One region of the Mycolicibacterium neworleansense genome, then DNA from elsewhere that is predicted to be linked to it. Evidence: predicted binding sites of a transcription regulator. Region 1 holds the regulator's gene; the other holds the start of a gene.
The links. Region 1 encodes LexA, which represses DNA repair genes until DNA is damaged. Its sites were predicted from a motif close to CGAACANNTGTTCG; they were not measured.
Positions count from the first base shown of each region.

Region 2: BN2156_RS13935 (HNH endonuclease signature motif containing protein) is a predicted target of LexA. The motif match lies at 3,184-3,197, and genes of this name have one in related genera.

Region 1 covers NZ_CWKH01000001.1:1,860,197-1,872,202, reverse strand. The annotation lists gene BN2156_RS08750 (PE-PPE domain-containing protein) at 1-718, opposite strand, end outside; gene BN2156_RS08745 (molybdopterin-dependent oxidoreductase) at 827-3,115, opposite strand; gene BN2156_RS08740 (acyl-CoA dehydrogenase family protein) at 3,217-4,377, shown strand; gene BN2156_RS08735 (LGFP repeat-containing protein) at 4,558-6,900, shown strand; gene lexA (transcriptional repressor LexA) at 6,946-7,668, opposite strand; gene BN2156_RS08725 (LysM peptidoglycan-binding domain-containing protein) at 7,950-8,369, shown strand; gene nrdR (transcriptional regulator NrdR) at 8,534-8,989, shown strand; gene BN2156_RS08715 (PhzF family protein) at 9,002-9,688, opposite strand; gene BN2156_RS08710 (alpha/beta fold hydrolase) at 9,758-10,780, opposite strand; gene BN2156_RS08705 (proteasome assembly chaperone family protein) at 10,817-11,842, opposite strand.
Region 2 covers NZ_CWKH01000001.1:2,908,957-2,920,962, forward strand. The annotation lists gene BN2156_RS13915 (hypothetical protein) at 4-549, shown strand; gene BN2156_RS13920 (SRPBCC family protein) at 512-991, opposite strand; gene groL (chaperonin GroEL) at 1,119-2,738, opposite strand; gene groES (co-chaperone GroES) at 2,825-3,127, opposite strand; gene BN2156_RS13935 (HNH endonuclease signature motif containing protein) at 3,384-4,676, shown strand; gene BN2156_RS13940 (diol dehydratase reactivase ATPase-like domain-containing protein) at 4,611-6,278, opposite strand; gene BN2156_RS13945 (diol dehydratase small subunit) at 6,275-6,634, opposite strand; gene BN2156_RS13950 (propanediol/glycerol family dehydratase large subunit) at 6,631-8,898, opposite strand; gene BN2156_RS13955 (APC family permease) at 9,145-10,587, shown strand; gene BN2156_RS13960 (PucR family transcriptional regulator ligand-binding domain-containing protein) at 10,700-11,734, shown strand; gene BN2156_RS13965 (nuclear transport factor 2 family protein) at 11,735-12,006, opposite strand, start outside.

The DNA.
Region 1 (12,006 bases):
GGAAGCCGGCCAGTGCGTTGGCCAGGGCGAGCGGATTGAGCACCCATGACGGAGCGTCGGCGACGCCGTCGTACTGCAGCGCGATGTCGTAGGTCTGGATGCCCGTGTCGGTCGGAGTGGGCTGGCCGAACGTCGCGTCGAGGATCGGCACGGTTCCCAGGATCGCCAGCCGTTCGAACAGCCCGCCGTCCGGGCGGTTCGGATTGCCGATCAGGACGAAGCTCAGATTCTGTTTCTGCTCGTCGGTCAGATCGGCCAGATTGCCCTTGACGATGCTGGCCACGGTGGCGCCCTGCGAATACCCGAAGACGACCACGGGGTGCGCGGCACTGGGATTGTTGTCCCCGACGAGTTCGCTGGTCAGCCGGGTGACCCCGCTGGCGACCGAGACGTTCCATTTGGCGCCTTCCAGGCCGCCCCACCCGGCGAACGGAAACGGCCAGAACTGGGCGATATAGGGGACCGGCACCGGTTCGGCACAGTCGGCGGCACCACAACTACCGGTGGGTTGTACGTAATAGGCGACGGCGTTGCTCATGTAGTTGTTCGAGTTCTGCGGATCCGGGGTCCCCGTGCCGGGCACGATCAGCGGGGTGGCCGCCACCACCAGGCCGAGCGCCGCGGTGCCGACAGGTGTCAGGCCGATGGCCACCGAACCGGATATGGCCACGGCGCCGACCAGCAGTGACCTGGCAGCAGAACGGGGTGAGAATCGCATCGGCCCGGATCTCCTTCTGCTGACGCCGCCGTCAGCGCTGAGGGGATCTTTGCACCGTCACGGAACCGCTACCGGGCAAACGGCCGAAGTGGTTGCCGCCCAACGGCTTCAGCGGTTCCGGATCACCGGGGGTTCGTGCGCCCGCACCGGGGGCGGCGTTCCATCGAACTTCTCGACCTGCACCAGCACATGCGCCCCCGTGCAACCGTGCGCCAGCGCGGAGGTGCCGACATCGTCGGTGAGCACGTTGGGGTTGCCGTGTACGCACATCGAATCCGGGTCGGCCGGATCTGCCGGGTCGAACCAGGCCCCGGTCGACAATTGCACCACCGCCGGGCGCAACTGGTCGTCGATGACCACCCCGGCCAGGCAGGCCCCGCGATCGTTGAACACCCGCACCACGTCGCCCTCGGCCAGACCCCGCGCGGCCGCGTCATCCGGGTGGATCCGGATCGGTTCACGCCCTTGGACTTTCGACGACTGACTGGTGGCGCCACCGTCGAGCTGGCTGTGCAGCCGGGTCGCGGGCTGATTGGCCAGCAGGTGCAGCGGATAGGTCTGCGCACGCTTGCCGCCCAGCCACTCCGTCGGCTCGTACCACCGGGGGTGGCCGGCGCAGTCGTCGTAGCCGAACCCGTCGATGGCCTGCGAGAAGATCTCGATGCGACCACTCGGGGTGGCCAGCCGGCGCCCGACCGGATCGGCCCGGAAATCGGCCAGCAGGGTCAGGCCCGGTTCGGTGGGCAGCCGCAGCTGCCCGTCCGCCCAGAACTCGTCGAACCCAGGAACCTCGAAATCCAGCCCGGCTGACCACTTTTCGTACATGTGGACCAGCCACTCCCGCGCCGTTCGGCCCTCGGTGAACCGTGGGCCGAAGCCGAGCCGTTCGGCCAGTGCCGAGAACGTGGTGTAGTCGTCGCGGGAGTCGGCATACGGCCGCGCCAGTGCGGGCATGGCCACCAGCAGCGGGTCGTTGCGCGATCCCGAATAGTCCTCGCGCTCATAGGCGGTGGTCGAGGGCACCACGATGTCGGCGTGCTTGGCCATCGCCGTCCAGTACGGGTCGTGCACCACGACGGTGTCCACCCGCGACAGGGCCCGGCGCAATCGCGGGATGTTCTGGTGATGGTGGAACGGATTGCCGCCGGCCCAGTACACGCACTTGATGTCGGGGTAGGTCAATTGCATGCCGTTGTAATCGAACGGCTGACCGGGGTGCAGCAACATGTCGGCGACCGCCGCGACGGGGATGAACGTCTGCACCGGGTTGGGCCCCTGCGGCAGGGCGGGCAGGCCGCAGCGCAGCGGCGGCAGCCCCGGCTCGTTCATCGACCCGTAGCCGTGCCCGAAACCACCTCCCGGAACACCGATCTGGCCGAGCATCGCGGCCAGGGTCAGGCCCATCCACGGAGCCTGCTCGCCGTGCCGGATCCGCTGCAGGGACCAGCTGACAGTGACCAGGGTGCGCGACGCGGCCATCTGCCGGGCCAGGGCGGTGAGCTCGCCGGCGGGCAGACCGCTGAGCGCCGACGCCCACCGGGGGCTCTTGGCGACACCGTCGTCGCGACCCAGCAGGTAACGCTCGAACCGCGGATACCCCGTGCAATGTGTCTCCAGGAAATCCAGATCGGCCAGCCCCTCGGTGGCCAGGACATAGGCCAGGGCGAGCATCACCGCCACATCGGTGCCGGGCACCGGGGCCAGCCAGCGGCAGTCGCCGTCGACGTCATCGCGCAGCGGGCTCAACGACACGACCTGTCCGCCGCGCTCCCGCATCCGGCGCAGCGCGTCGCGGGCCGGATGTGCCGTGGTGCCACCGTGATTGATGCCGGTGTTCTTCAGCGCGACACCTCCGAAACAGACCAGCAGGTCGGTGTGGTCGGCGATGACATCCCAGTCGGTGGAGCGTTTGAACAGGTCGTCATGGGTCCCGACCACCCGCGGCATGATCACCCCGGTCGCGCCCAGGCTGTAGGAATGGCGGGAAAACGTGTAGCCGCCAAGCATTTTCAGGAAGCGGTGGACCTGACTCTGGGCGTGGTGGAAGCGTCCGGCGCTGGCCCAGCCGTAGGACCCACCGTAGATCGCCTCGTTGCCGTAGCTGTCGACGACGCGCCGCAACTCGTCGGCCAGCAGTTCGGTGAGCTCGTCCCACGACACCGCGACGTACTCGTCGGCGCCGCGTTCGGCGCTGGGACCGGGGCCGTCACGCAGCCAGCCGCGGCGCACCGCGGGCCCGGCGACGCGGGAGCGGTGCCGGATGGAGCCGGGGAGGTTTCCGAGCAACGGTGAGGGGTCGGTGTCACTGCCGAGTGCGGTGACGGCGGCGATGTCGCCGTCGGCGACGTCCGCGGTGAAGGCGCCCCAGTGCGCAAGGCTCATGGGGGACCGGGGCATGACCAGAGTTTACGGGCGCTACCCACCCTCCCCGGAGCTGACCAACCACCCGGTTGGTATAGGTTGGCCCCAAATCCGTAACCAGTACCGGAGGTCACACCATGGGCAGTGTTGTGAAATACGACCGCACGTTGTTCGAACCGGAGCACGAGTTGTTCCGCGAGTCCTACCGCGCATTCCTGGACAAGCATGTCGCGCCCTTCCACGACCAGTGGGAGAAGGACAAGATCGTTGACCGCGGAGTCTGGCTCGAGGCGGGTAAGCAGGGCTTTCTCGGCATGGCGGTGCCCGAGGAGTACGGCGGCGGCGGCAACGACGATTTCCGGTACAACACGATCGTCTGCGAGGAGACCGTGGCCGGCCGCTACAGCGGCATCGGCTTCAGCCTGCACAACGACGTCGTCGCGCCTTATCTGCTGCGCCTGGCCAACGAGGAGCAGAAGCAGCGCTGGCTGCCCAAGTTCTGTACCGGTGAATTGATCACGGCGATCGCAATGACCGAACCCGGTACGGGCAGCGACCTCCAGGGCATCAAGACCCGTGCGGTCCGCGACGGCGACCACTACGTGCTCAACGGATCGAAAACGTTCATCACCAACGGCATCCACTCCGACCTGGTGATCGTCGTCGCCCAGACCGACCCGGAGAAGGGCGCGCTGGGCTTCTCCCTGCTGGTGGTGGAGCGCGGCATGGAGGGCTTCGAACGGGGCCGGCACCTGGACAAGATCGGCCTGGAGGCCCAGGACACCGCCGAGTTGTCGTTCACCGACGTCAAGGTGCCGGTCGAGAACCTGCTCGGTGAGGAAGGTCAGGGTTTCGTCTACCTGATGCAGAACCTGCCGCAGGAGCGCATCTCGATCGCCATCATGGCTGCCGCGGCGATGGAGGCCGTGCTGGAGCAGACGGTGCAGTACACCAAGGAACGCAAGGCATTCGGCAAGCCGATCGGCAGCTTCCAGAACAGCCGGTTCCTGCTGGCCGAACTCGCGACCGAGGCCACCGTGGTGCGCATGATGGTCGACGAGTTCATCCGGTTGCACCTCGACGAGAAGCTCACCGTGGAGCAGGCCGCGATGGCCAAGTGGTACTCCACCGAGAAGCAGGTCGACCTCATCGACCGCTGCCTACAGCTGCACGGCGGCTACGGCTACATGCGTGAGTATCCGGTGGCGCGGGCCTACCTCGATGCTCGGGTGCAGACCATTTACGGCGGCACCACCGAGATCATGAAGGAGATCATCGGACGCAGTCTGGGCGTCTAGGCACCCCCGATATTGCGCGGGTAACACCCGGGAAAGCCCGATTTTGGGTCAGAACACCCGGATATTGCGGGTTTTTTGGCCATGATCGGCCACGTTCCTTGGTTATCGTCACCTGCTGAAGCAAAGTTGTCGGGGCGGGACACTTCTGAGGAAACTTTGCCGAACGAGCGGGGAGGGCGCATGACTAGGCCTGGAGCGAGGCTGAACGCGGCCGTGTGGCGGTTGGCGGTCGGCCTGCTCGCACTCGTGGTCGCTGCTTTGACGGTGCCGGCGGTGGCTTCGGCCACCCCGGAGTCCGATGCCGACGCGGCGATCGTCGCCGCCTGGGAAGCCAACGGCGGTGACGGCGGGCCGCTCGGACCGCGGCAGGGCGGCGTGTACGCAGTGGGTTCGGGCTTCGCGCAGAACTTCGCCGGCGGCAAGATGTTCTTCACGCCGGCGACCGGCGCCCACTTCATGCAGGGCGCGATTCTGGAGAAGTACGAGTCGTTGGGCGGCGCCGCCGACGGCGATCTGGGATTCCCCACCATCGACGAGGGCGCGGGCCGGGCTGCCGACAGCCGCAACTCGACGTTGAGCGCGCCTGACAACCCCGTCATCTTCTGGACCCCGGCCACCGGTGCCCGGGTGGTCCGGGGTGCGATCAACGCCGCGTGGGACAAGCTCGGCGGGTCCGCCGGAGTGCTGGGCGTCCCGGCCGACGACGAGTCGTTCGACGGCGATGTGATTTCCCAGAAGTTCACCGGCGGTGAGATTTCCTGGAACCGCAAGACCAAGGCGTTCACCACGGTGCCGCCGGAACTGGCCGATCAGCTCGCCGGTCTGGACGTCCCTTCGGACCCGGCCGCGGCGATCGCCGCGGCTCGCCGCGCGGCGGGCGGGCCGATGGGCCCGCTGGGCGCCAAGGACGGTGACCAATATCCGATCGGCAACGACGGGCTGGGCCAGAACTACGCCGGCGGCAAGATCTTCTACAGTCCGGCCACCGGGGCCAACGCCGTCACCGGTCAACTGCTGGAGAAGTACGAAAGCGTCGGCGGCCCCGAAGGCGATCTGGGTTTCCCGACCGCCAGCGAGTCCGAGGGCGGCCTCGGACCCAACAGCCGGATCAGCACCTTCGCCGCGGCCGACGAACCCGTCATCTTCTGGACCCCCGACTACGGCGCAGTGATCGTCCGAGGCGCGATGAAGGCGGCCTGGGACAAGCTGGGCGGGGCCAAGGGTGCACTGGGCGCCCCGATGGCCGACCAGACCGAAGACGGTTCGGTGATCAGTCAGCGGTTCAGCGGGGGAGCGATCTCCTGGGATCGCGAGGCCAACAAGTTCACCACCGAACCCTCCAAGCTCGCCTCCGAGTTGAGCGGCCTGCAGATTCCGGGTCTCGGACAGCCGCATGCCGGCGGTCCGCAACCCTCGACCGGTGACACCAAGAAGCCGTTCACCTGGCACTGGAGCTGGTGGTGGCTGATCGCGGTGGTCCCGGTGCTGCTGCTGGCAGGTCTGATCGTCGGGGCCGCGCTGTGGCACCGCCGCCGGGCCGGTGGTGATGACGATTTCGACCGCGATCCGTTCGACGATGACTACGACGACGGCGGGCCCGGGGACTCACGCTATGACGACAGCCGCTACGACGAGGCGCGCTACGAATCGCGCGGGTACGACCGCGACGAATTCGAAGATGAGGGCGGCGGCGAGGCGGTGGGCGGCTACCGGCCGGGTGGCGCTTACGGTGCCGGTGAAGCCACGACGGCGCGATTCGCCGGACCGGCCGACGAGTCCGGGGCTGCGGCGTCCCCGTACGACGGTCCCACCGACATCGCCATGCCGGTCAGTCAGTGGGCCGCTCCACAGGGTTCGGCCGGCGGGTACCGATCGCCGGGTGAGGACGATGAGCCGCCCGAGGATTCCCCGCGCCTGGCCGGCCCGGCGCCGGACCGCGGCTTCGACGGCTACGAAGACGACGGCTATCAAGACGATGACGACTTCGAGGACGACGACTTCGAAGAGGATGACTTCGATGACGAGGACTTCGACGACGAGGACCTCGACACCCCCATCGACGCGGACTTCGAGGAGGTCGCCGAGGGCGACGACGCCGATGTCGAGATCGAAGCGGAGCTCGCGGATGAGGACCTGGCCGACACCGGGGCGCTCGTCAGTCCGCCGGGCGGCGTGAGCGGGGCGTCAGCTTTCGCGGCGCTGGGCGGCTTTGCCGCGCCGAACGATCAGGACAATGTCGACACCGCTCCGACCCGCGTCATCACCGAGGCCGAGGCGTACAGCAGCGAGACGCACAGCGGGCGTCACGCGGCCATCGAACTCGAGGAGATCCCCAGCGCCACGGCAATCCACCTACCGCTGGAAGACCCGAACCGCGCGCCGGAGGGCTACCCGATCAAGGCAGACACGAAGTCCGGCCGGTACTGGGCACCCGACAGCAGTGAGTACGACGACGCGGTGGCCGAGATCTGGTTCGCCAGTGAGGAATTCGCTCGTACCAACGGTTTCGTCCGAACGGACTGAAGTCTTGTCCCGGCCGCCGTCCGCGGCCGGGACGATCCCGGCCGGTCAGATCTTGCGGATCACGGTGACGACCTTGCCGAGCACCGCGGCGTCGTTACCGGGGATCGGGTCGTACGCCGGATTGTGGGGCATGAGCCAGACCTGACCGCGCGTCCGCTTGAACGTCTTGACGGTGGCCTCGCCGTCGATCATGGCTGCCACGATGTCCCCGTTGTCGGCCACGCTCTGCTGGCGCACCACCACCCAGTCGCCGTCGCAGATGGCGGCGTCGACCATCGAGTCCCCGACGACCTTGAGCAGGAACAGCGAGCCCTCGCCGACCAGTTCGCGGGGCAGCGGGAAGACATCCTCGACGGCCTGCTCGGCCAGGATCGGACCGCCCGCCGCGATCCGGCCGAGCACCGGGACGAAGGTCGGTTCGGGCAGCGCATCGGAGCCGGCCACGTCGGTGGAGACCACGGCGGCGGCCGCCGGATCGTCGGCGGCCCGCACGTCGACCGCGCGCGGCCGGTTGGGGTCGCGTCGTAGATAGCCCTTGCGTTCCAGGGTGCGCAACTGGTGGGCGACCGACGAAGTCGAGGTCAAGCCGACCGCGTCGCCGATCTCTCGGATGCTGGGCGGGTAACCGCGACTGTTCACCGACGCGCGGATCACGTCCAGAATCGTCCGTTGCCGGTCGGTGAGGCCGCCCTCGGCCCGGCGTGGGCCCGTGTCGTCCGATCCGGCCGGGTTGTCGGTGCTGCCGTCCCTGCTGCGGTCGTCGCTCATGTGGCCGAATGTAGTCGCTGCTTGAACATTAATCAAACATGTGTTCGACGCGTGTCGTGGGCTTGTCCGCTGGTGGAGGCCCTGTGGGTCCCGGGCCGGGGTCCGCGCGGGCTTCGCCCGGCCGTACTTGTCGGTGCCCTGTTCTATCGTTTGGCAACAGTTCGATCACATGTTCTATCCATCGAACACTTGAGCGACTATGTTCGAACACAGGAGCGAATCCGTCCCACCGAAAGGCAGTCAGATGGCGATCATCGATATCCCCGCCGAAAGCCGTTCCCGTGCTGTCCGGGTCCCCGTCACGCCGAACTCGCCGCCGCGCGCCGCCCGCGCCCGGCCGGCCCGGCGGTGGTTCGGTCCACTACCGCGGAACCGGCGTGCTGATGTCGCGGGCATCGCACCGCAGCCGGCCCATCACGCCGCTGACAACGGTCTTGCTGGCGCTGGTCGCGGCCGGCATCACCGTGTGGCTGGGGTTGGTTGCCCAGTTCGGCGGCGTGCTGGGCGCCGACGCACAGACGCCGAGCCCGACCGAACTTGCGGTGGTTCAGGTGAAGTCAGGGGAGACGCTGCAGCAGGTGGCCCGGCGGGTCGCCCCGGACGCCCCGGTGGCGCGGGTCGTCGAGCAGATCCGTGATCTCAACCAGCTCGATTCCGCGGCAGTCGATGCCGGGCAGACGTTGCTCGCGCCGGTTGGCTGAGCAGCGCGATGTCCGCTGAATCGTCCTGGCAGTCAGCCACACTGGCCGGCGTCGGCATGAGCACCTACACCCCACTGGACCCGGCGGTGAGTCTGCCGCGGGCATCGCGGGTACGCTCAAGGGCGCTCGAACTAGTTGTCCGACGGCATGACGAAGGAGCGGTAATGCATTGTCCGTTCTGCCGTCATCCTGATTCGCGTGTGGTCGATTCCCGAGAGACCGATGAGGGTCAGGCCATCCGGCGCCGGCGGTCCTGCCCTGAGTGCGGTCGGCGGTTCACCACCGTTGAGACGGCCGTGCTGGCCGTGGTGAAGCGCAGCGGGGTGACCGAGCCGTTCAGTCGCGAGAAGGTCATCCGCGGGGTGCGCCGGTCCTGTCAGGGCCGTCAGGTCGACGACGATGCCCTCAACGTGCTGGCGCAGAAGGTCGAGGACGCGGTCCGCGGCCTGGGCACACCGGAGATCCCCAGCCACGAGGTCGGCCTGGCGATTCTCGGTCCCCTGCGTGAACTGGACGAGGTGGCCTACCTGAGGTTCGCCTCGGTGTACCGGTCGTTTTCCTCGGCCGAAGACTTCGAGCGTGAGATCGAGGCGCTGCGGGCCCACCGCGCCGAGGCGTAGTCCGGTCCCTCCTCAGTCCAACTGGGAAGTGCCGTCGTTGACGACGCGGCCGGCCAGGCGAACCCAGCCCTCAGGACTCCAGCGGGTCTCGATCACCGATCCCTTTCCCTGGACGATCGTCAGGTCCCGGCTGAGATAGTCGGTCATCCGAACCGCAGCCGCCCCGGTGGCCTCGTCCTCGGGGATGCCCAGATGCGGTGCGAACGACCGGGATCGCACCGTGCCCTTCTCCTTGTCGATCCAGGCCCACAGATAGTTCTCCTCGGCCTCGTCGAAATCGTCGGGGTCGGCGGCGAGCAGTTCGTCGACCGAGGCCAGGTCGTAGATGGCGAACTCCGGCGCCCACTCCGAGCGGGCATTCACGACGGCACGATCGCCGTCATAGTCGACCTGGAGGATGCCCGCAGGCACCCGCAGGGTGTGGACCGGAAACCCGATTTCGCGCAGCCACCACGACGCGCCGACGGTCGGATGCCCGGCGAACGGCAACTCGGCGACCGGGGTGAAGATGTGGGCACTGGCCGAATTACCGCCGGGCTGCGGCAGATCGATGAATACGGTTTCGCTGTAACCCAATTCGGTGGCGATCCGCTGCCGGTCGCCGGGGGCGACGGTGCTGTTGTCGATGACCCCGAGCGGATTGCCGTACCTGCCCTCGGAGTCGGTGAACACACGCAACACGGTGACGTCGATGGCCATAAACCGATGCTACGTCGCATGCCGTGGCCGCTCGGGCGGACTGCCCGGGCAGCCGTGCGGGCCAGAGGATCAGGTGGCGCTGCGCTCGTCGGCGTCCATCGCGTCGAGCACCGCGATCTGGGTGTCGAACGGCCCGCTCATCGCCGATTCGGTCCGTCCGCTGCGCAGCAGGCTGCGGAGCCGATCCTGGTCATAGACCGATGGTTCGGTGGTGTCGATGAAGCGTTCGACCACCTCGACGAAGCGGTCGGGATCGTCGTGGAACGGAAAATGCCCGGATCCGGAGAAGATCTCCAATTGGGAACCGGGCATTGCCGAATGTGCCATCCGGGCGTGGCTGACGGGGATCACCGAGTCGGAGTCGCCCCAGATCAGCTGCACGGGAACGGATTCGGTCAGATAACAGCGGTCCAGCATGGTGACGACCTGGCCACGCCAGTCCACAACGGCGCGCAGGGTCCGGGCGAAGGCCGACGATGCCGTCGGCTCCGGAAGATCCGCCAGGATGCGCAACATGTCCGGAATGTCGTGCCCGAGGCCGGTTGAGCCCAACACCGCGCCCGCGGCCCGGCCGGCCAGCTGCAACGCCGGCAGCACCAAGGGCAGCCGCAGCAGGGCCAGCGCCTCACTGCCCATCGGGAGTGAGGCCACCCGCAACGCCATGTTGACGTCCTTGGTGACCCCACCGGCGCCGACCAGGATGAGGCGGTCCACCAACTGCGGGAACTGGTAGGCGAATTGCATGGCCACACCGCCGCCCAGCGAATGCCCGACCACGGTCACCCGGTCGATGTCGAGGACGCTGAGCAGGTCGCGCATGCCGTTGGCATAGGCCGCCACCGAATAGTCCGCGCGCGGCTTGTCGGAGCTGCCATGGCCGAGCAGATCCGGGGCGATCACGGTGAACCGCTGCGCCAGCGCCGATTGCACGGTGTGCCAGGTGGTGGAGTTGTCACCGATGCCGTGAATCAGCAGGATCGCCGGGCCGGATCCGGCCACCCGAAAGGCCCGCCGGTATCCGTGGATCGTGCGGTATTCGAGCGTCGGGGTGAGCTCGCGAACGGTCCGCAGGTGGGGTTTGCGCTCGGTCATGCTGGTCAACCTCGCTCTCGGCCCGGCATCGGGCTCCTAGGAGTGGTTGTCGCCGTTCGGGAATCCGTCGCCGAAGCCGTCACGTCCGTCTTTGTACTTGTCGTCCTTGTACTTGTCACCGGCCTGCTGGGCGAGGAACCGTTCGAACTCGGCACCCAACTCGTCACCGCTGGGCAGTTCCTCGTCACGCGCCAGCAGGGACCGATTCTCCTGTGCGGCAACGAACGCATCGTACTGGCGCTCCAACCCGGTGACCACTTGGGCGACCTCGGCGCTGGCTTCTACCTGCTCGTTGATCTTGCTGTAGACCTCGGCGCCGGCCTCGGACAGTTTCTCCAGTGGCAGTTGTAGCGAACCTGTCCGGGCCACCTCGGCGAGCAGCGCCTCGGCGGCAGGCGGATAGGCGGTCTGGGCCAGGTAGTGCGGCACGTGCACGGTGTAGCCCACCACCTCATGGCCGTGCTGGGCCATCCGGAACTCGAGCAGGTTGGACACGCTGGCCGGCACCTGGACCTCGCCGACCCACGGCGTGTGGTCGGCGATCAGTTCCTTGTCGTTGGCGTGCGCGGTGAGCATGACCGGGCGGGTGTGCGGCACCGCCATCGGGATGGTGCCGAGCCCGATCACCCGGCGCACCCCGAGCTGCTCGGACAGCAGCCGCACCGCGGTGATGAAACGTTCCCACCTCAGGTCCGGCTCCAGGCCGGCGAGCAGCAGAAACGGCGTACCGACCCCGTCGTGCAGGGCGTACAGGTTCAGCTCGGGTTCCTCGTAGCTGGTGAAATGGTCGGTCTTGAACGTCATCAGCGGCCGCCGCGACCGGTAGTCGAGCAGCTCGTCGATGGCGAACGATGCCACCAGTTCGGTGTCGAGCGTGTCCTTGAGGTGCTCGGCGGCCAGCCGGATCGCGTGGCCGGCATCGGAGAACCCCTCCAGGGCATGGATCAACACCGGCCCGCGGCCATCCGACGACGACAGCTGCGGCGCCGGGAACTCAAGCTCGTACATGCCGCTCTGATCGGGCTGGTAGTGCTGGTCTGGGGTGTCGCTGCTGTCGGTCATCTCGCTTCGTCTCCTCGCTGCGGTAGGACGCTGTGACGGCCCACCACCGTGCCATCTAGTGTCTCGCATACCCGGGTCGTGGGTTCGGTCCGCCCCGCTTGTGCGTTCGAACGCGCCGGGGTGGGTCCGGCATTCCGGCGGCCATCCCCGCGATCAGGCAAGAT
Region 2 (12,006 bases), 1.0 Mb from region 1:
CCGATGCCGAACAATTGCCGCGGCACGATATCCGGTATCGGTGCCGCCATGGCCGGGCTCGTCGTATCGGCCGCGCTGAACGTGGCCACGGCCCACGCGAGCCCGCTGCCCGGGTTCTGCGTGCCGCCCAACGTCGTCGATGAGGTCTGTACTGCGCGACTGACGTCGGTCACGGCTGATGCTGTCGACGGGACGATCACCGGGACACCGGTTGGTGGCACGGACCCGCTCACGCTGTCGGGGCCGCAAGACGCGTACCTGAAATCGACGGGGTTCGGAAACTCATCACCGGACCCGGTCCGGCAGTGGGACAACGAGATCGATCAGGTCGGCAACCTCGACACCTCGCCGGCCAACCCCAATTGGTACGGCAACGCCAAGGCCAGAGTGTTCCTCCCCAGGACCCTCAATGACCTGGCCACCAAGTTTCCGCCTGAGGTCCTCGTCGTCCGGTTCGTGTTCGACGACGCGCGGCCGGACACGTTCCGGCTGGTGTCGATTCAACCGTCGGCTACGTCCGCTCCTGGGCCAGCCCGGCCAGGTACTTGAGCGAGTTGTCCAGATGCTGCCGGTCGAACGGCGGGAACGCGATGTTGTCGCGGATCGCCTGCGGCACCGCCGACCAGTCATACGTCAGGGTGACGTTCGTCCGGTCGTCCTCCAGCGGCTCCAGGTCGTAGCGCCAGACCCAGCCGCCGAAGTCGAGATCGGCGTCGTCATCGCCCTGGCCCGGCAACCACGCGATCGCGCGAGGAGGCTCGAAGACCTCCACCCGGTTGGCCATCTCGTAGTGCATGCCGCCGTAGTTGTCGTGGTACATCGCCATCCGGAAGACCTGGCCGGCCGCGGTCAGCTGCTTGCCGTCGAGCGACTCCCGCACCCAGCCGGTGCCGTCGATTGCCTGATGGGTCCTCGGGTCGGCCAGCACCGCGAACACGGTTTCGGCCGGCGCGTTGACGGCGCACGTGGCGCTCATGGTTTCGTCAGTCATAGCCGTACCGACCGAGCATGGCTCAGAAACTCATCGAGGCTGCGCGTAGATCGTCATTTCGTCGGTGCGCCAACTCAGACGAAAACACCCCCGGCCCAAGAGGACCGGGGGTGTTCTACGGAACTACCTAGTGAGCGTGGCCGTGGTGGTGACCGGCGTGCTCATCTTCCTCGGCGGGCTTGTCCACGACGGCCGTCTCGGTCGTCAGGATCATGCGCGCCACGGATGCGGCGTTGAGCACCGCAGAGCGGGTCACCTTGGCCGGGTCCACGATGCCCTCGGCGACCAGGTCACCGTAGGACAGGGTGGCGGCGTTGAAGCCCTGGCCGTTGCCCTGCTCGCTGACCTTGTTCACCACGACCGAGCCGTCCAGGCCGGCGTTGGTGGCGATCCAGTACAGCGGGGCCGACAGTGCGGAGGCGAACACCTCGACACCGAGGGCCTCATCGCCCTTGACCTCACCGCGCAGCTTGTCCAGGGCCGAGCCGGCCTGCACGAGTGCGGCGCCACCACCGGTGACGATGCCCTCCTCGACGGCAGCCTTGGCCGCCGCGACGGCGTCCTCAACCGCTTCCTTGCGCTTCTTCAGGTCGGTCTCGGTGGCCGCGCCGACCTTGATAACCGCGACGCCGCCGGACAGCTTGGCCAGCCGCTCCTGCAGCTTCTCGCGATCCCAGTCGGAGTCGGTGGTCTCGATCTCGGCCTTGAGTTGCTTGACCCGGTCGGCGACCGCGTCCTTGGAGCCACCACCGTCGACGATCACAGTGCTGTCCTTGTTGACCACGATGCGACGGGCCGAGCCCAGCACGTCCAGGCCGGCCTCGCGCAGGACCAGGCCCACGTCGGGGTTGACGACCTGGCCGCCGGTGACGATGGCGAGATCGTCCAGGAACGCCTTGCGACGATCGCCGAAGAACGGCGCCTTGACGGCGACGGCCTTGAGCGTCTTGCGGATGGCGTTGACGACCAGCGTGGACAGGGCCTCGCCCTCGACGTCCTCGGCGATGATCAGCAGCGGCTTGCCGCTCTCGGCGACCTTCTCCAGCAGCGGCAGCAGGTCGGGCAGCGAGCTGATCTTGTCGCGGTGCAGCAGCACCACGGCATCCTCGAGCACCGCTTCCTGGGTGTCGAAGTCGTTGACGAAGTAGGCCGAGATGAAGCCCTTGTCGAAGCCGACGCCCTCGGTGACCTCGAGCTCGGTGTTGAGCGTCGAGGATTCCTCGATGGTGACCACACCGTCGTGACCGACCTTGGTCATGGCCTCGCCGACCAGCTCACCGATCTGCTCGTCGCGCGAGGAGACCGTGGCGACCTGGGCGATGGCGGTCTTGTCCGACACCGGGGTGGCGGCGGCCAGCAGGGCCTCGGACACCGCGTCGGCGGCCTTGCCGATACCCAGGCCCAGCGCGATCGGGTTGGCACCGGCGGCCACGTTGCGCAGGCCGGCCTTGACCAGGGCCTGTGCCAACACGGTGGCGGTGGTGGTGCCGTCGCCTGCGACGTCGTTGGTCTTGGTGGCCACCGACTTCACCAGCTGGGCGCCGAGGTTCTCGAACGGGTCTTCCAGGTCGATCTCGCGCGCGATGGTCACACCGTCATTGGTGACCTGCGGTCCACCGAAAGCCTTGGCCAGCACCACGTTCCGACCGCGCGGACCCAGAGTCACCTTGACCGCGTCGGCGAGCTTGTCGACGCCGGCCTCCATGGCCCGGCGCGCAGTCTCGTTGAACTCAATCTGCTTGCTCATAGATGTCTTTCTGCTTGAGAACGCATGCCGCCCCGGACATCACCCGCGTTGAACACGGGGATCTCCGGGGCGGACGCACGAGTGTGTTACTTGGAAACGACAGCCAGCACGTCGCGGGCCGACAGGATCAGGTACTCCTCGCCGTTGTACTTGATCTCGGTGCCGCCGTACTTGCTGTAGATGACGGTGTCGCCCTCGGCAACGTCCAGGGGGATCCGCTTCTCGCCGTCCTCATCCCAGCGGCCGGGGCCAACTGCGACGACGGTGCCTTCCTGCGGCTTTTCCTTGGCGGTGTCGGGGATGACCAGACCGGAAGCGGTCGTGGTCTCGGCCGCGTTGGCCTGAACGAGGATCTTGTCCTCGAGTGGCTTGATGTTGACTGCCACGATGGAAGCCCTCCACTTGTTTGGGTATCGAGTCCCGGTGTTCTCCGGGGCCCTCGGGTTAACCAGGTGTTCGGCATGCGTCCGAGCCCTCGCTCCGTCGTCGCGGGTGCCGGCGCTGGGGTAGGCCGCGTGCCACCTAGCACTCTATACATGCGAGTGCTAGCACTCAAGGGTGGGTTGTGCGCCGCCCGCGAACTCTTCTATGAGCTGAAAGCCTGCCAAAAAGTATGAGTCAGTGGACGGTGCTATACTCGAACACATGTTCGAAGTTAGTTGGAACATCGACCTTGACGCCACGGAAGCGGCGTTGGTCGACCAGCTAGCTGCGATGACCCGCGCGACCGCCGGCATTGCCGCGGCACAGGCCAGAGTGACGGCGATGCTGGAAGCCAAGCGCCTCGCCCGTAAGGCCGCTGAGGGTGTGCCTGCCGCCAGACGCGCTCAAGGGCTGGCATCCGAGGTGGGGCTGGCCCGCAAGTCCTCCCCTTGGCACGGGGCCAAGTATCTGAAGATGTCCAGGATCCTGGTCGACGACATGCCTTACACGCTCGCGGCTCTGCAGTCCGGCGTGCTTACCGAATACCGGGCAATGATCATCGCGGACCAGGCCGCCTGCCTGTCACCGGCAGATCGACACGCGATGGACGCCGAACTGTGCGCGGATCCTGCCGTGCTGGATGACCTGGGGGACAAAAAGGTTGAGGCTGAGGCCGGGCGGGTGGCTTTTCGGCTCGACCACGACGCGGTGATGGCGCGCATCAGCCGCCATCAGTGCGATCGCACTGTCACGCTGCGTCCGGCCCCGCACGGCATGGCGTACGTGACTGCGCTGCTGACCTCCGCAGAAGGCGTTACGGCCTATCAAGCGCTGCAGGCGGAGGCCGCCGCCGCCGGGGCCGCCTCGATCGCCGCCGGAGGTGGATGCCAGGGGCGAGGCCCGTTGATGGCCGATGCCTTCTACCGACGGGTCACCGGGCGTGAGGTCGAAGCCGCGGTCCCGGTCGCGCTCAACCTGGTGGTCTCCGACGAGAGCTTGTTGGCCCAGGGTTCCGAACCGGCGGTGCTGCAGGGATACGGCCCCATCCCGGCAGCGGTGGCCCGACAGATGGCCTTGGCGGCGCTGCTGGACCCCCAGGCCGAGGCCGCGGTGCGCAAGCTCTACGCCGATCCGGCCACCGGCAACCTGGTCGCCATGGAGTCCACCGCCCGGGCGTTCCCCAAGGGGCTGCGCTGGCTGATCGCCATGCGTGACCAAAAGTGCCGCACGCCGTATTGCGACGCCCCCATCCGGCACATCGACCACATCACCCGGCACGCCGACGGTGGCGCGACCACCTCCGTCAACGGGCAAGGGCTTTGCGAACGCTGCAATTACGCAAAGGAAAGCCCCGGGTGGCAGACCGCGACCACCTACGACGGTTACGGCCGGCACACCACAGAACTCACCACGCCGACCGGCCGGACCTATCGAAGTACCGCCCCGCCGCTACCTACCGGCGCGCGGGTGTTCACCAGCGACATCCACGTCGTGCGCATTCACGCTGCCGCCTGACCGGTCGACCCGGTCCAGCTCTTCATCCCGCGGCTGACCGCCCGGTATCCGCGTGGCCATGGCCACCAGTCCGTAGGCCACCGCGAACCGATGGCCCAGCTGACCGGCCACGTTTCCCCGGCCCACACTCACGTCGTGGCCGAGCTGCTCGCTGACCGCTCGGACCAGTTCGTCGTCGCTGGCGCCGCCTCCGACGAGCAGCACTCCGGCCACTCCGGGGGCCACCTGCTCGATACCCCGCATCACGTTGCCGCCGATCACCTGGCGTTTGGCGGCCAGGCGCCAACTGCGCCACTCGGCGCCCGACAGCCGCGCCGTGAAGGGCAGCCAACCAGTGGGGGCCGCCGTCAGCAGCCATCCGCTGCACCGGCCGCTGAGCGGCGTGTCCAGGAACTGCCGCCGGCCGTGTTCGTCCTCGATCAGCTGGACGGTGACGGCCGTGACCGCCTCCGCCCGTTTGGCGTATTCGGCCGCGCTTCGGGAGATGTCCAGGGCGGAGGCCGTCGCCGCGGTCAGCAGCTGTCCCGCACCCGGCAACACGACGCGGGATCCGTCGGACACGACGTCGACGGTGCCGCCGCCGACATCCACGACCACAACCCCGGGGGTGACCCCGGGAGTGGTGAGAGCGCCGACGCGGGCCGCTGCGGCCTCCGAGTCGACGGGCGTCACCGGCACGCCCAGCGCGCCGGCCAACTCGTCGGCCCCGGCCGGCGGTCTCTGCTCGCCGCCCATGCTCGCCATCACCAGACTGTCCACAGCGACCGATCCGCGACGCGAATTGGCCCGCGCCGCGATATCGGCGAGATGAACCACATGGGCACCGCCTCGCTCGGGCCGCACGACGGGCGGGGAAACCGCCGGCTCGGAATCGCCGAGGCTGACCACCGCGCAGGCACTGTCGAAGAGCTGATCGGCGATCACGCGCGCATCCGCGCGTTCGGCCTCGCTCAGGCCGAACACATCGGCGAGCCAGAAGGGATCGGTGAGGCTTTGCAGGGGCGCGATGCCCTGGCGCACTTCGGCTGCGACGCGGGACGCCGGCAGTAGCGCCATCACGTCGACGTCGTCGACGACCGGCAGAGCGGTGCTCAGCCGGTTCGACACCAGCACCGCCTCATCGTTGGCCGTCAGTACCGCGGTGACGTTGCAGCCTTGGGCTACAGCGGCATTCACTCGCAGCGCTACCTCACGGTAATCCCACTGCGCCGTCGCGCAGGCGATGACCGGACGGCCGGGCTCGACGTCACCGAGGCACTCGACCGGAACCGGCTGCCCCACCCCGACCGCATCGCCCGCGGTGGTGGCCGCCGACCGGGTGACAATCGTCAGCCTTCCCGTCCGCCTGGTCTCCAGTCGGACCTGTTCGACGGTCGACTGGACGGGCGGGGTCGGGGCGAACGCTGCCCGGTCGACCACCAGCCCATGCGCCTCGGCCAGGCGCCGCACCAACTGCGCGGCACCCTGCACCGCGCGGGGCGATCCCTTGCCACCACGGGTCGGGGTGCGGGCGCTGGCCAGCACCGTGAGTTCGCCGTCCATCCGGCAGAGCACCACCTCGGTGGTGGAATTGCCGATGTCGACACCGGCCCAGACGGTCACCGCAGCAGGCCGCGCCGCTGGTAGGCCGTCGCCGCCTCCCGGACGAGCGCCGCACAGGCGGGTGCATCCCGGTCTGCGAGCCGCTGTGCCAGGTCCTCCAACTCAGCGAAGCTCGACCGGTGCGGCCTCAGCGCCTCATAGGCGGCCAGCATCTCCTCAGAGCTGAGTGCGGTCATCTCAGCCGCCCGCCGCAGGTTCATCGCCAATTGCACGGAGCCGGAGCGCTCCGCGATATCCGCCTGGGACAGAAGGGTTTCCCGGCTTATCCGGATGTCATCGAGAATCAGGTCGCCGCTGCGGGCAGCCTCGACCGTCACCTCGGCGAGGCTGCGGCCCGAGTGCGCGGTGGTCGTCATCGCTTGAGCTCCAATTCCATGTTCACGCTGTCTTCGCGATCGCATTCGGACCGCTCGATCGCCACCATCGACACCACCCTGGTGTGGTACCGGGCGGTGATCGCCTCGTCGGTGTATGCGTTGCGCATCGGAGCCGGTGTCGCGCCCTTGGCGTGCCTGCCGGCGTTGATGCCGATCAGCCGGTACATCCCCGGGGTGATCAGCGGTGCGACACTGAGCAATTCGAGGTTGGCCAACGGCGGGAGATCTCGGCGGTGGATCAGGGTGGTGCCCTTGGCCTGAAGCCCGACACCGATCCCGGATCCGGACAGCCGGGCCGCGGATTTACCGATCACCCCGAGATCCACCGAGTCGGCGATCCGGACCAGGCGTGGCACACACTGCTCCTCTTCCAGCCCGGCCAGGATCTGCTCCAGCGCGTCGTAGACACTCATCCCCGACAGGGTGCGAAACAGCTTGACGCCGAATGCCGGAGACACCCCGATGACCACCTCGCGGGGATCGTCTCCGACGCTCGCGGGCCCCCGCACGATCAGCCGGTCCGGATGGGCGAAGGTCGCCTGCTCCTTGACCAGGTCGGTCACCGACCGCGCCTGGCGCACCGCGTCGATCTGGGCCTGGCGCTCCGCCGTCGGCCGGTACCCGGTGCCGGGACCGCGGTAGTCGTTCGGATCCTGTAGCGCCGAAAGCACATTCATCTGTTCGTCGAAGATCGCCGCGGTCTGCAGATAGTCGCCGGTGACGCGGGCCTTGGCCATGTCCAGAACCCGCTCGGCGATGTCGGTGAAACCCGTCTCCGCGAGCGCGGCGACGATATCGAGCACCGTCAGACCCGATTGCTCGATCATCCGGGCAGCACTGAGTACCTTCACCCCGTCGGTGGCGGGCAGATCCTTGGAACCCGCAGCGCCGACAACGGCTTCCACATGGTCATCATCGAAATCAGCGAGCCCGAGATATTCGAATACCGCCCGGGTGGCTTCGGCGGCCTGGCGGCGCATGGCCTCCAGGGTGGTCGGATCCACCGACCGCAGCCCGCCGTCGACACCCCAGTCGCGCTGCATCACCAGATAGTCGTCGAGGTCGGCGGCATTGAAGTTGGACGGGCCGAACATGTTGTCGTAGGCCACCACCGAGCCGAATCCGGAGAAGATGAAATCCGATCCCGACAACAGCACCGGTAGCGTCCGGCTGGTTCGCCGCATCGTCGACTCGGACACCAGCGAGTCGTTGCCGCTGCAGGATTCGAGCCCGCGCAGCATGACCATGAGGTTCTCGGCGATGAGTTCGCGGACACCACCCGGCACCGACGCGGTGATCGAGGCGCCGTCGATACCGCCGTTCTGAACCCCCTGTGCGCCGATGCCTTTGGCCAGGGCGACGCAGCGGGACTCCAGGTAGTTCATCGACTTGCGTTCGGCCTGGCCCATCAGCACCTCCGATCCCGCCCCGCTGGACAGCCGCATCTTGATACCGCGGGAGGCGTAGGACGAAGTGAGAAACGCTTTCGACCACGGGGTGTCGTCACCGTCGGTGAAGACCTGCTCGGTGCCGTACACCGAAACCGTCTCGGCGTAGGACACCAGGCCGCGCACCCCGAGTTCCAGCTCTCGCGCCTCCTCGACCGAACACTGTGTCAGCGCCCCGGGCGCGGGTACCTGGGAACCGATCAGCAGGCCCACCGCGACCGCCGGGGCGTCGTCGAGCACCGGGACGGTGGCCTCCAGTTCCCGGAAGCCGTAGACGACGGCGGTGGCGGCGTCGGCCGCGATGAGCAACGGGTCGTCGAGGCGGTTGGTGACGTGGGCCTGGTTGGCGGGAGTGCGGCGGGCCCGCATCTTCATCATCGCCATCTGTATCTCGACGGGCTGCAGCAGCGCCACCACCCTGGCCATCTTGGCCGGGGTCAGTCCACCGCAGACGCGCAGCACCTCCTCGCGCGGCACACCCGAGTCGACGATCATCCGGGCCAGCTCGACGTCACTCATCGCCATCGATCGCGGTGCCTGCTCAGGGTCGACGGCGTAGCGGACGATGAACTCGTCGATGGTGTCGAAGTCGGTGGCCGCCTTCGAGTCCATCTCCAGCACGGTGCCGTCGTCGGCCGCCTTCCAGGACGGTTCCGGATCGTGGGGCGACAGATGCGAGATCATGCCCAGCTCGGGGTCGGCCTGGGCGAAGCCGTCCAGGTTGACGCGCTGCTCATCCAGCAGTCGGATGCGCCCCAGCCGGTGATCCTGCTCGGTTTCGCTGCTGTCGTTCATGGCGGTCGTCGTACCTCTCTGTCGCGTGACCGGCCAAGCATCGACTGAACGCAGCGCCGGAAACAACGTCCGCCCGGCACCTTCCAACAATGTGTGTGACTCCGGCGCAGCCAATGTGAACTGGCTTACAACAAGGTGTTGGAAAGTGATCGACTGCAGTGGCGCAGCGGCCTGTGATTCTCGCAAACTTGCCCCGGACTTCACCTGGCCGCCAACTGCGGCCGGCAGTTAGGAGGAATCGACCCAATGACCGAGGTTGTCAACGCGGGCCAAAAGCCCGCACCTGATACGTCATCGGACGGCCGTCCGCCGAAATTGCGCGGACACCTCGGCGTGCCCGCGATCGTGCTGATGGTGGTGGCGGCCTCGGCGCCGCTGTCGACCATCGGCGGCAATGTGCCGATCGCGATGGCATTGGGCAACACCACCGGCATCCCGGTCGCCTTCATCGTCGCCGGGGTCATCTTCGGCCTCTTCGCGGCCAGCTTCGTCGCGATGTCGAAGTACGTCACCGACGCCGGTGCCTTCTACGCCTACATCCGCGAGTCGCTCGGCCGGGCGGCCGGAACCGGTGCGGCCGTGCTCGCGCTCCCGGCCTACATGGCGACCCTGATCGCCGTGGCTGCCTACGACGGCGTCATCCTCAACGAGCTGATCACCCGGTTCGGTGGACCTGATCTTCCATGGTGGTTGTTGACCGGCCTGGTGCTGGCGGCCGTCGCCTGGCTCGGCTACCGCGACATCGATCTCAGCGCCAAGGTGCTCGGTGTCTTCCTGGTGTCCGAGGTCGCGATCCTCATGGTGGTGGATCTGGTGATCGTGGTCCGCGGTGGTGAGCACGGCCTCACCGGCGACTCGTTCACCCCGCAGGGTATCGCCGGCGGATTCGGCATCGCCCTGCTGTACGCCCTGTGGGGATTCGTCGGTGTCGAGGCGACCGCGGTCTTCCGCGACGAGGCCAAGGACCCCGATCGCACGGTGCCCCGGGCCACCTACTGGGCGGTGGGCATCGTCGCGGTCTTCTATGCCTTCACCAGCTGGGCGCTGGTCGAGGGCAACGGCGGGCACGACGCCATCCAGCTGGCCACCGACGATCCCGACAACTTCATGGTGAACACCGCGGGCAAGTACCTCGGCATGGTGGGACGCGATCTGAACACCATCCTGTGGTCTGTCAGTGTCTTCGCGTGTGCCCTCGCGTTCCACAACATCGCGTCGCGGTACGCGTTCGTGCTCGGACAGAGCGGCGTGTTCTCGAAGAAGATCGGCAAGGTGCATGAGCGTCATGGCTCACCGTCGAACGCCTCGCTGGTCATCACCGTGGCCTCGTTCGTCGTCATGGGTATCTGCGCAGCACTGCAGCTGGACCCCGTGTTGCAGATCTTCGGACCTGGCGGTGGCCTCGGCATCCTGGCCCTGGCGCTCCTGTGGCTGCTGACCACGATCTCGGTGGTGATCTTCTTCGTCCGGCGTGGCAACTCGACCGGCAAGGTGGTGCTTGCCTCGTTCGCGACGCTCGCCCTGGCGGCGGCGCTGGTGCTGGTGGTGTCCAACCTGACCCTGGTGGTCGGTGGCACACCCACCCTGGCGGCGATCTTCGGTGTGATGCCGCTGGTGTTCTTCGCAACCGGCATGCTGCTGAGCCGACGATCTTCCGGGGAGCTGGCCTCCATATCGTCGGTCGGCTGAACAAGCCCCGGCGTCGGTGGCCACCTGCCGGGCAGGTGGCCACCGACGTGACTGGTCGCTGATACCGTCGGCTTCGACGCACCGCCGAGCAGTTGATCAGAAGGGAAGCGGCATGTCCGAGGACTCGTCGCTGAACGTAGCGGCGGTCTTGACGATTCCACCCCTGGACCAGGGTTCGGTGGTCGCCGGGCACCGCGGGCTGGCCCGCGAGGTCGGGTGGGTGGACATCATCCACGCACCCGCCGAGGACTTCGTCCGACCCGGTGACCTGGTACTCACCACCGGCGCCGACATCCACCAGCCGGGGGTCCGTGAATTCCTGGTCTCCCTGGTGGCCTCACCGGCCGCGGGCATCATTCTCAGCCCACCACCCGATGTGGACGCCCACGATCTCCTGGAGCTGCTGATCCCCCTCGCCGACCAGCATGCATGCCCATTTGTGCTGCTGCCCTGGGAGATTGCCTTCGCCGACGTCCAGAAGACCATCCTGCCGCTGGTCAGTCCGTCTCCACCGGACACCCGGGTCCAGATGGTCATCGGGCGCCGCTTGCATGACGATCCCCACTGGGGCGACGCCGCCCACAGTTTCGCCAAAGCGCTACACGAATTGGCGCTCGCCGCCGGTCTGACGGTCACCTCCTCGGTCACCGACGACCTGGTGATGAGCCACTTCTCTTCGGCCCCAACAGAAGCCACGGTATCGGGCTTGGTCGATTCCGCACAGCGACTAAGCAAGCTCCCCGAGGAGCTCGTGACCTGGGCGCTGCTGGCACCCGCACATGGCCATGCGGTCACCGTCGCCGCACCGGTCTCGCAGGCACTTCCCGAGGGCCCGGTCGGTCCTATGCAGTTCGCCGAGGTGCTCCGTCAGCACCCGCGCAGCATGGCAACCATCCTGCAAACGCTGCAGCCACTCATCGACTACGACAAGACCCGGCGTGGACAACTCGTGCACACGCTGGAGATCCTTCTCGACGAGGCCACCAACACCAGTGCGGCGGCGCGGGCATTGTTCCTGAACCGGCACTCGCTGCTGTACCGGATCAAACTCATCGAGGAACTCACCGGGCTGTCACTGAAGAACCCCGCCGACCGTTTCCAACTGGAGGTCAGCGTCCGGGTTCACCACATCAACGAAGCGCGCTGACTAGCGGTCGTACTGTCGAGGGTCGACGTTCAGATGCGCCGAAACGTCGCCCACCATCTCGACGTCGACCTTGCGCTCGGTGAAATACCAACCGTGTTCGTCACGGGCGAACATGTCGGCGTAGCGCCCGACCACGATGGGCTGCAGCGGAACCGTCTCGGTCTTCTGGACGACACAGAACGTCGAGCGAGCCTCGGCCCGATCACCGTCCAGCTCGACGATCGGGTTGAGCACCAGGTGGCGGGTCAGCGTGCGATTGCCGTGCTCCCGAA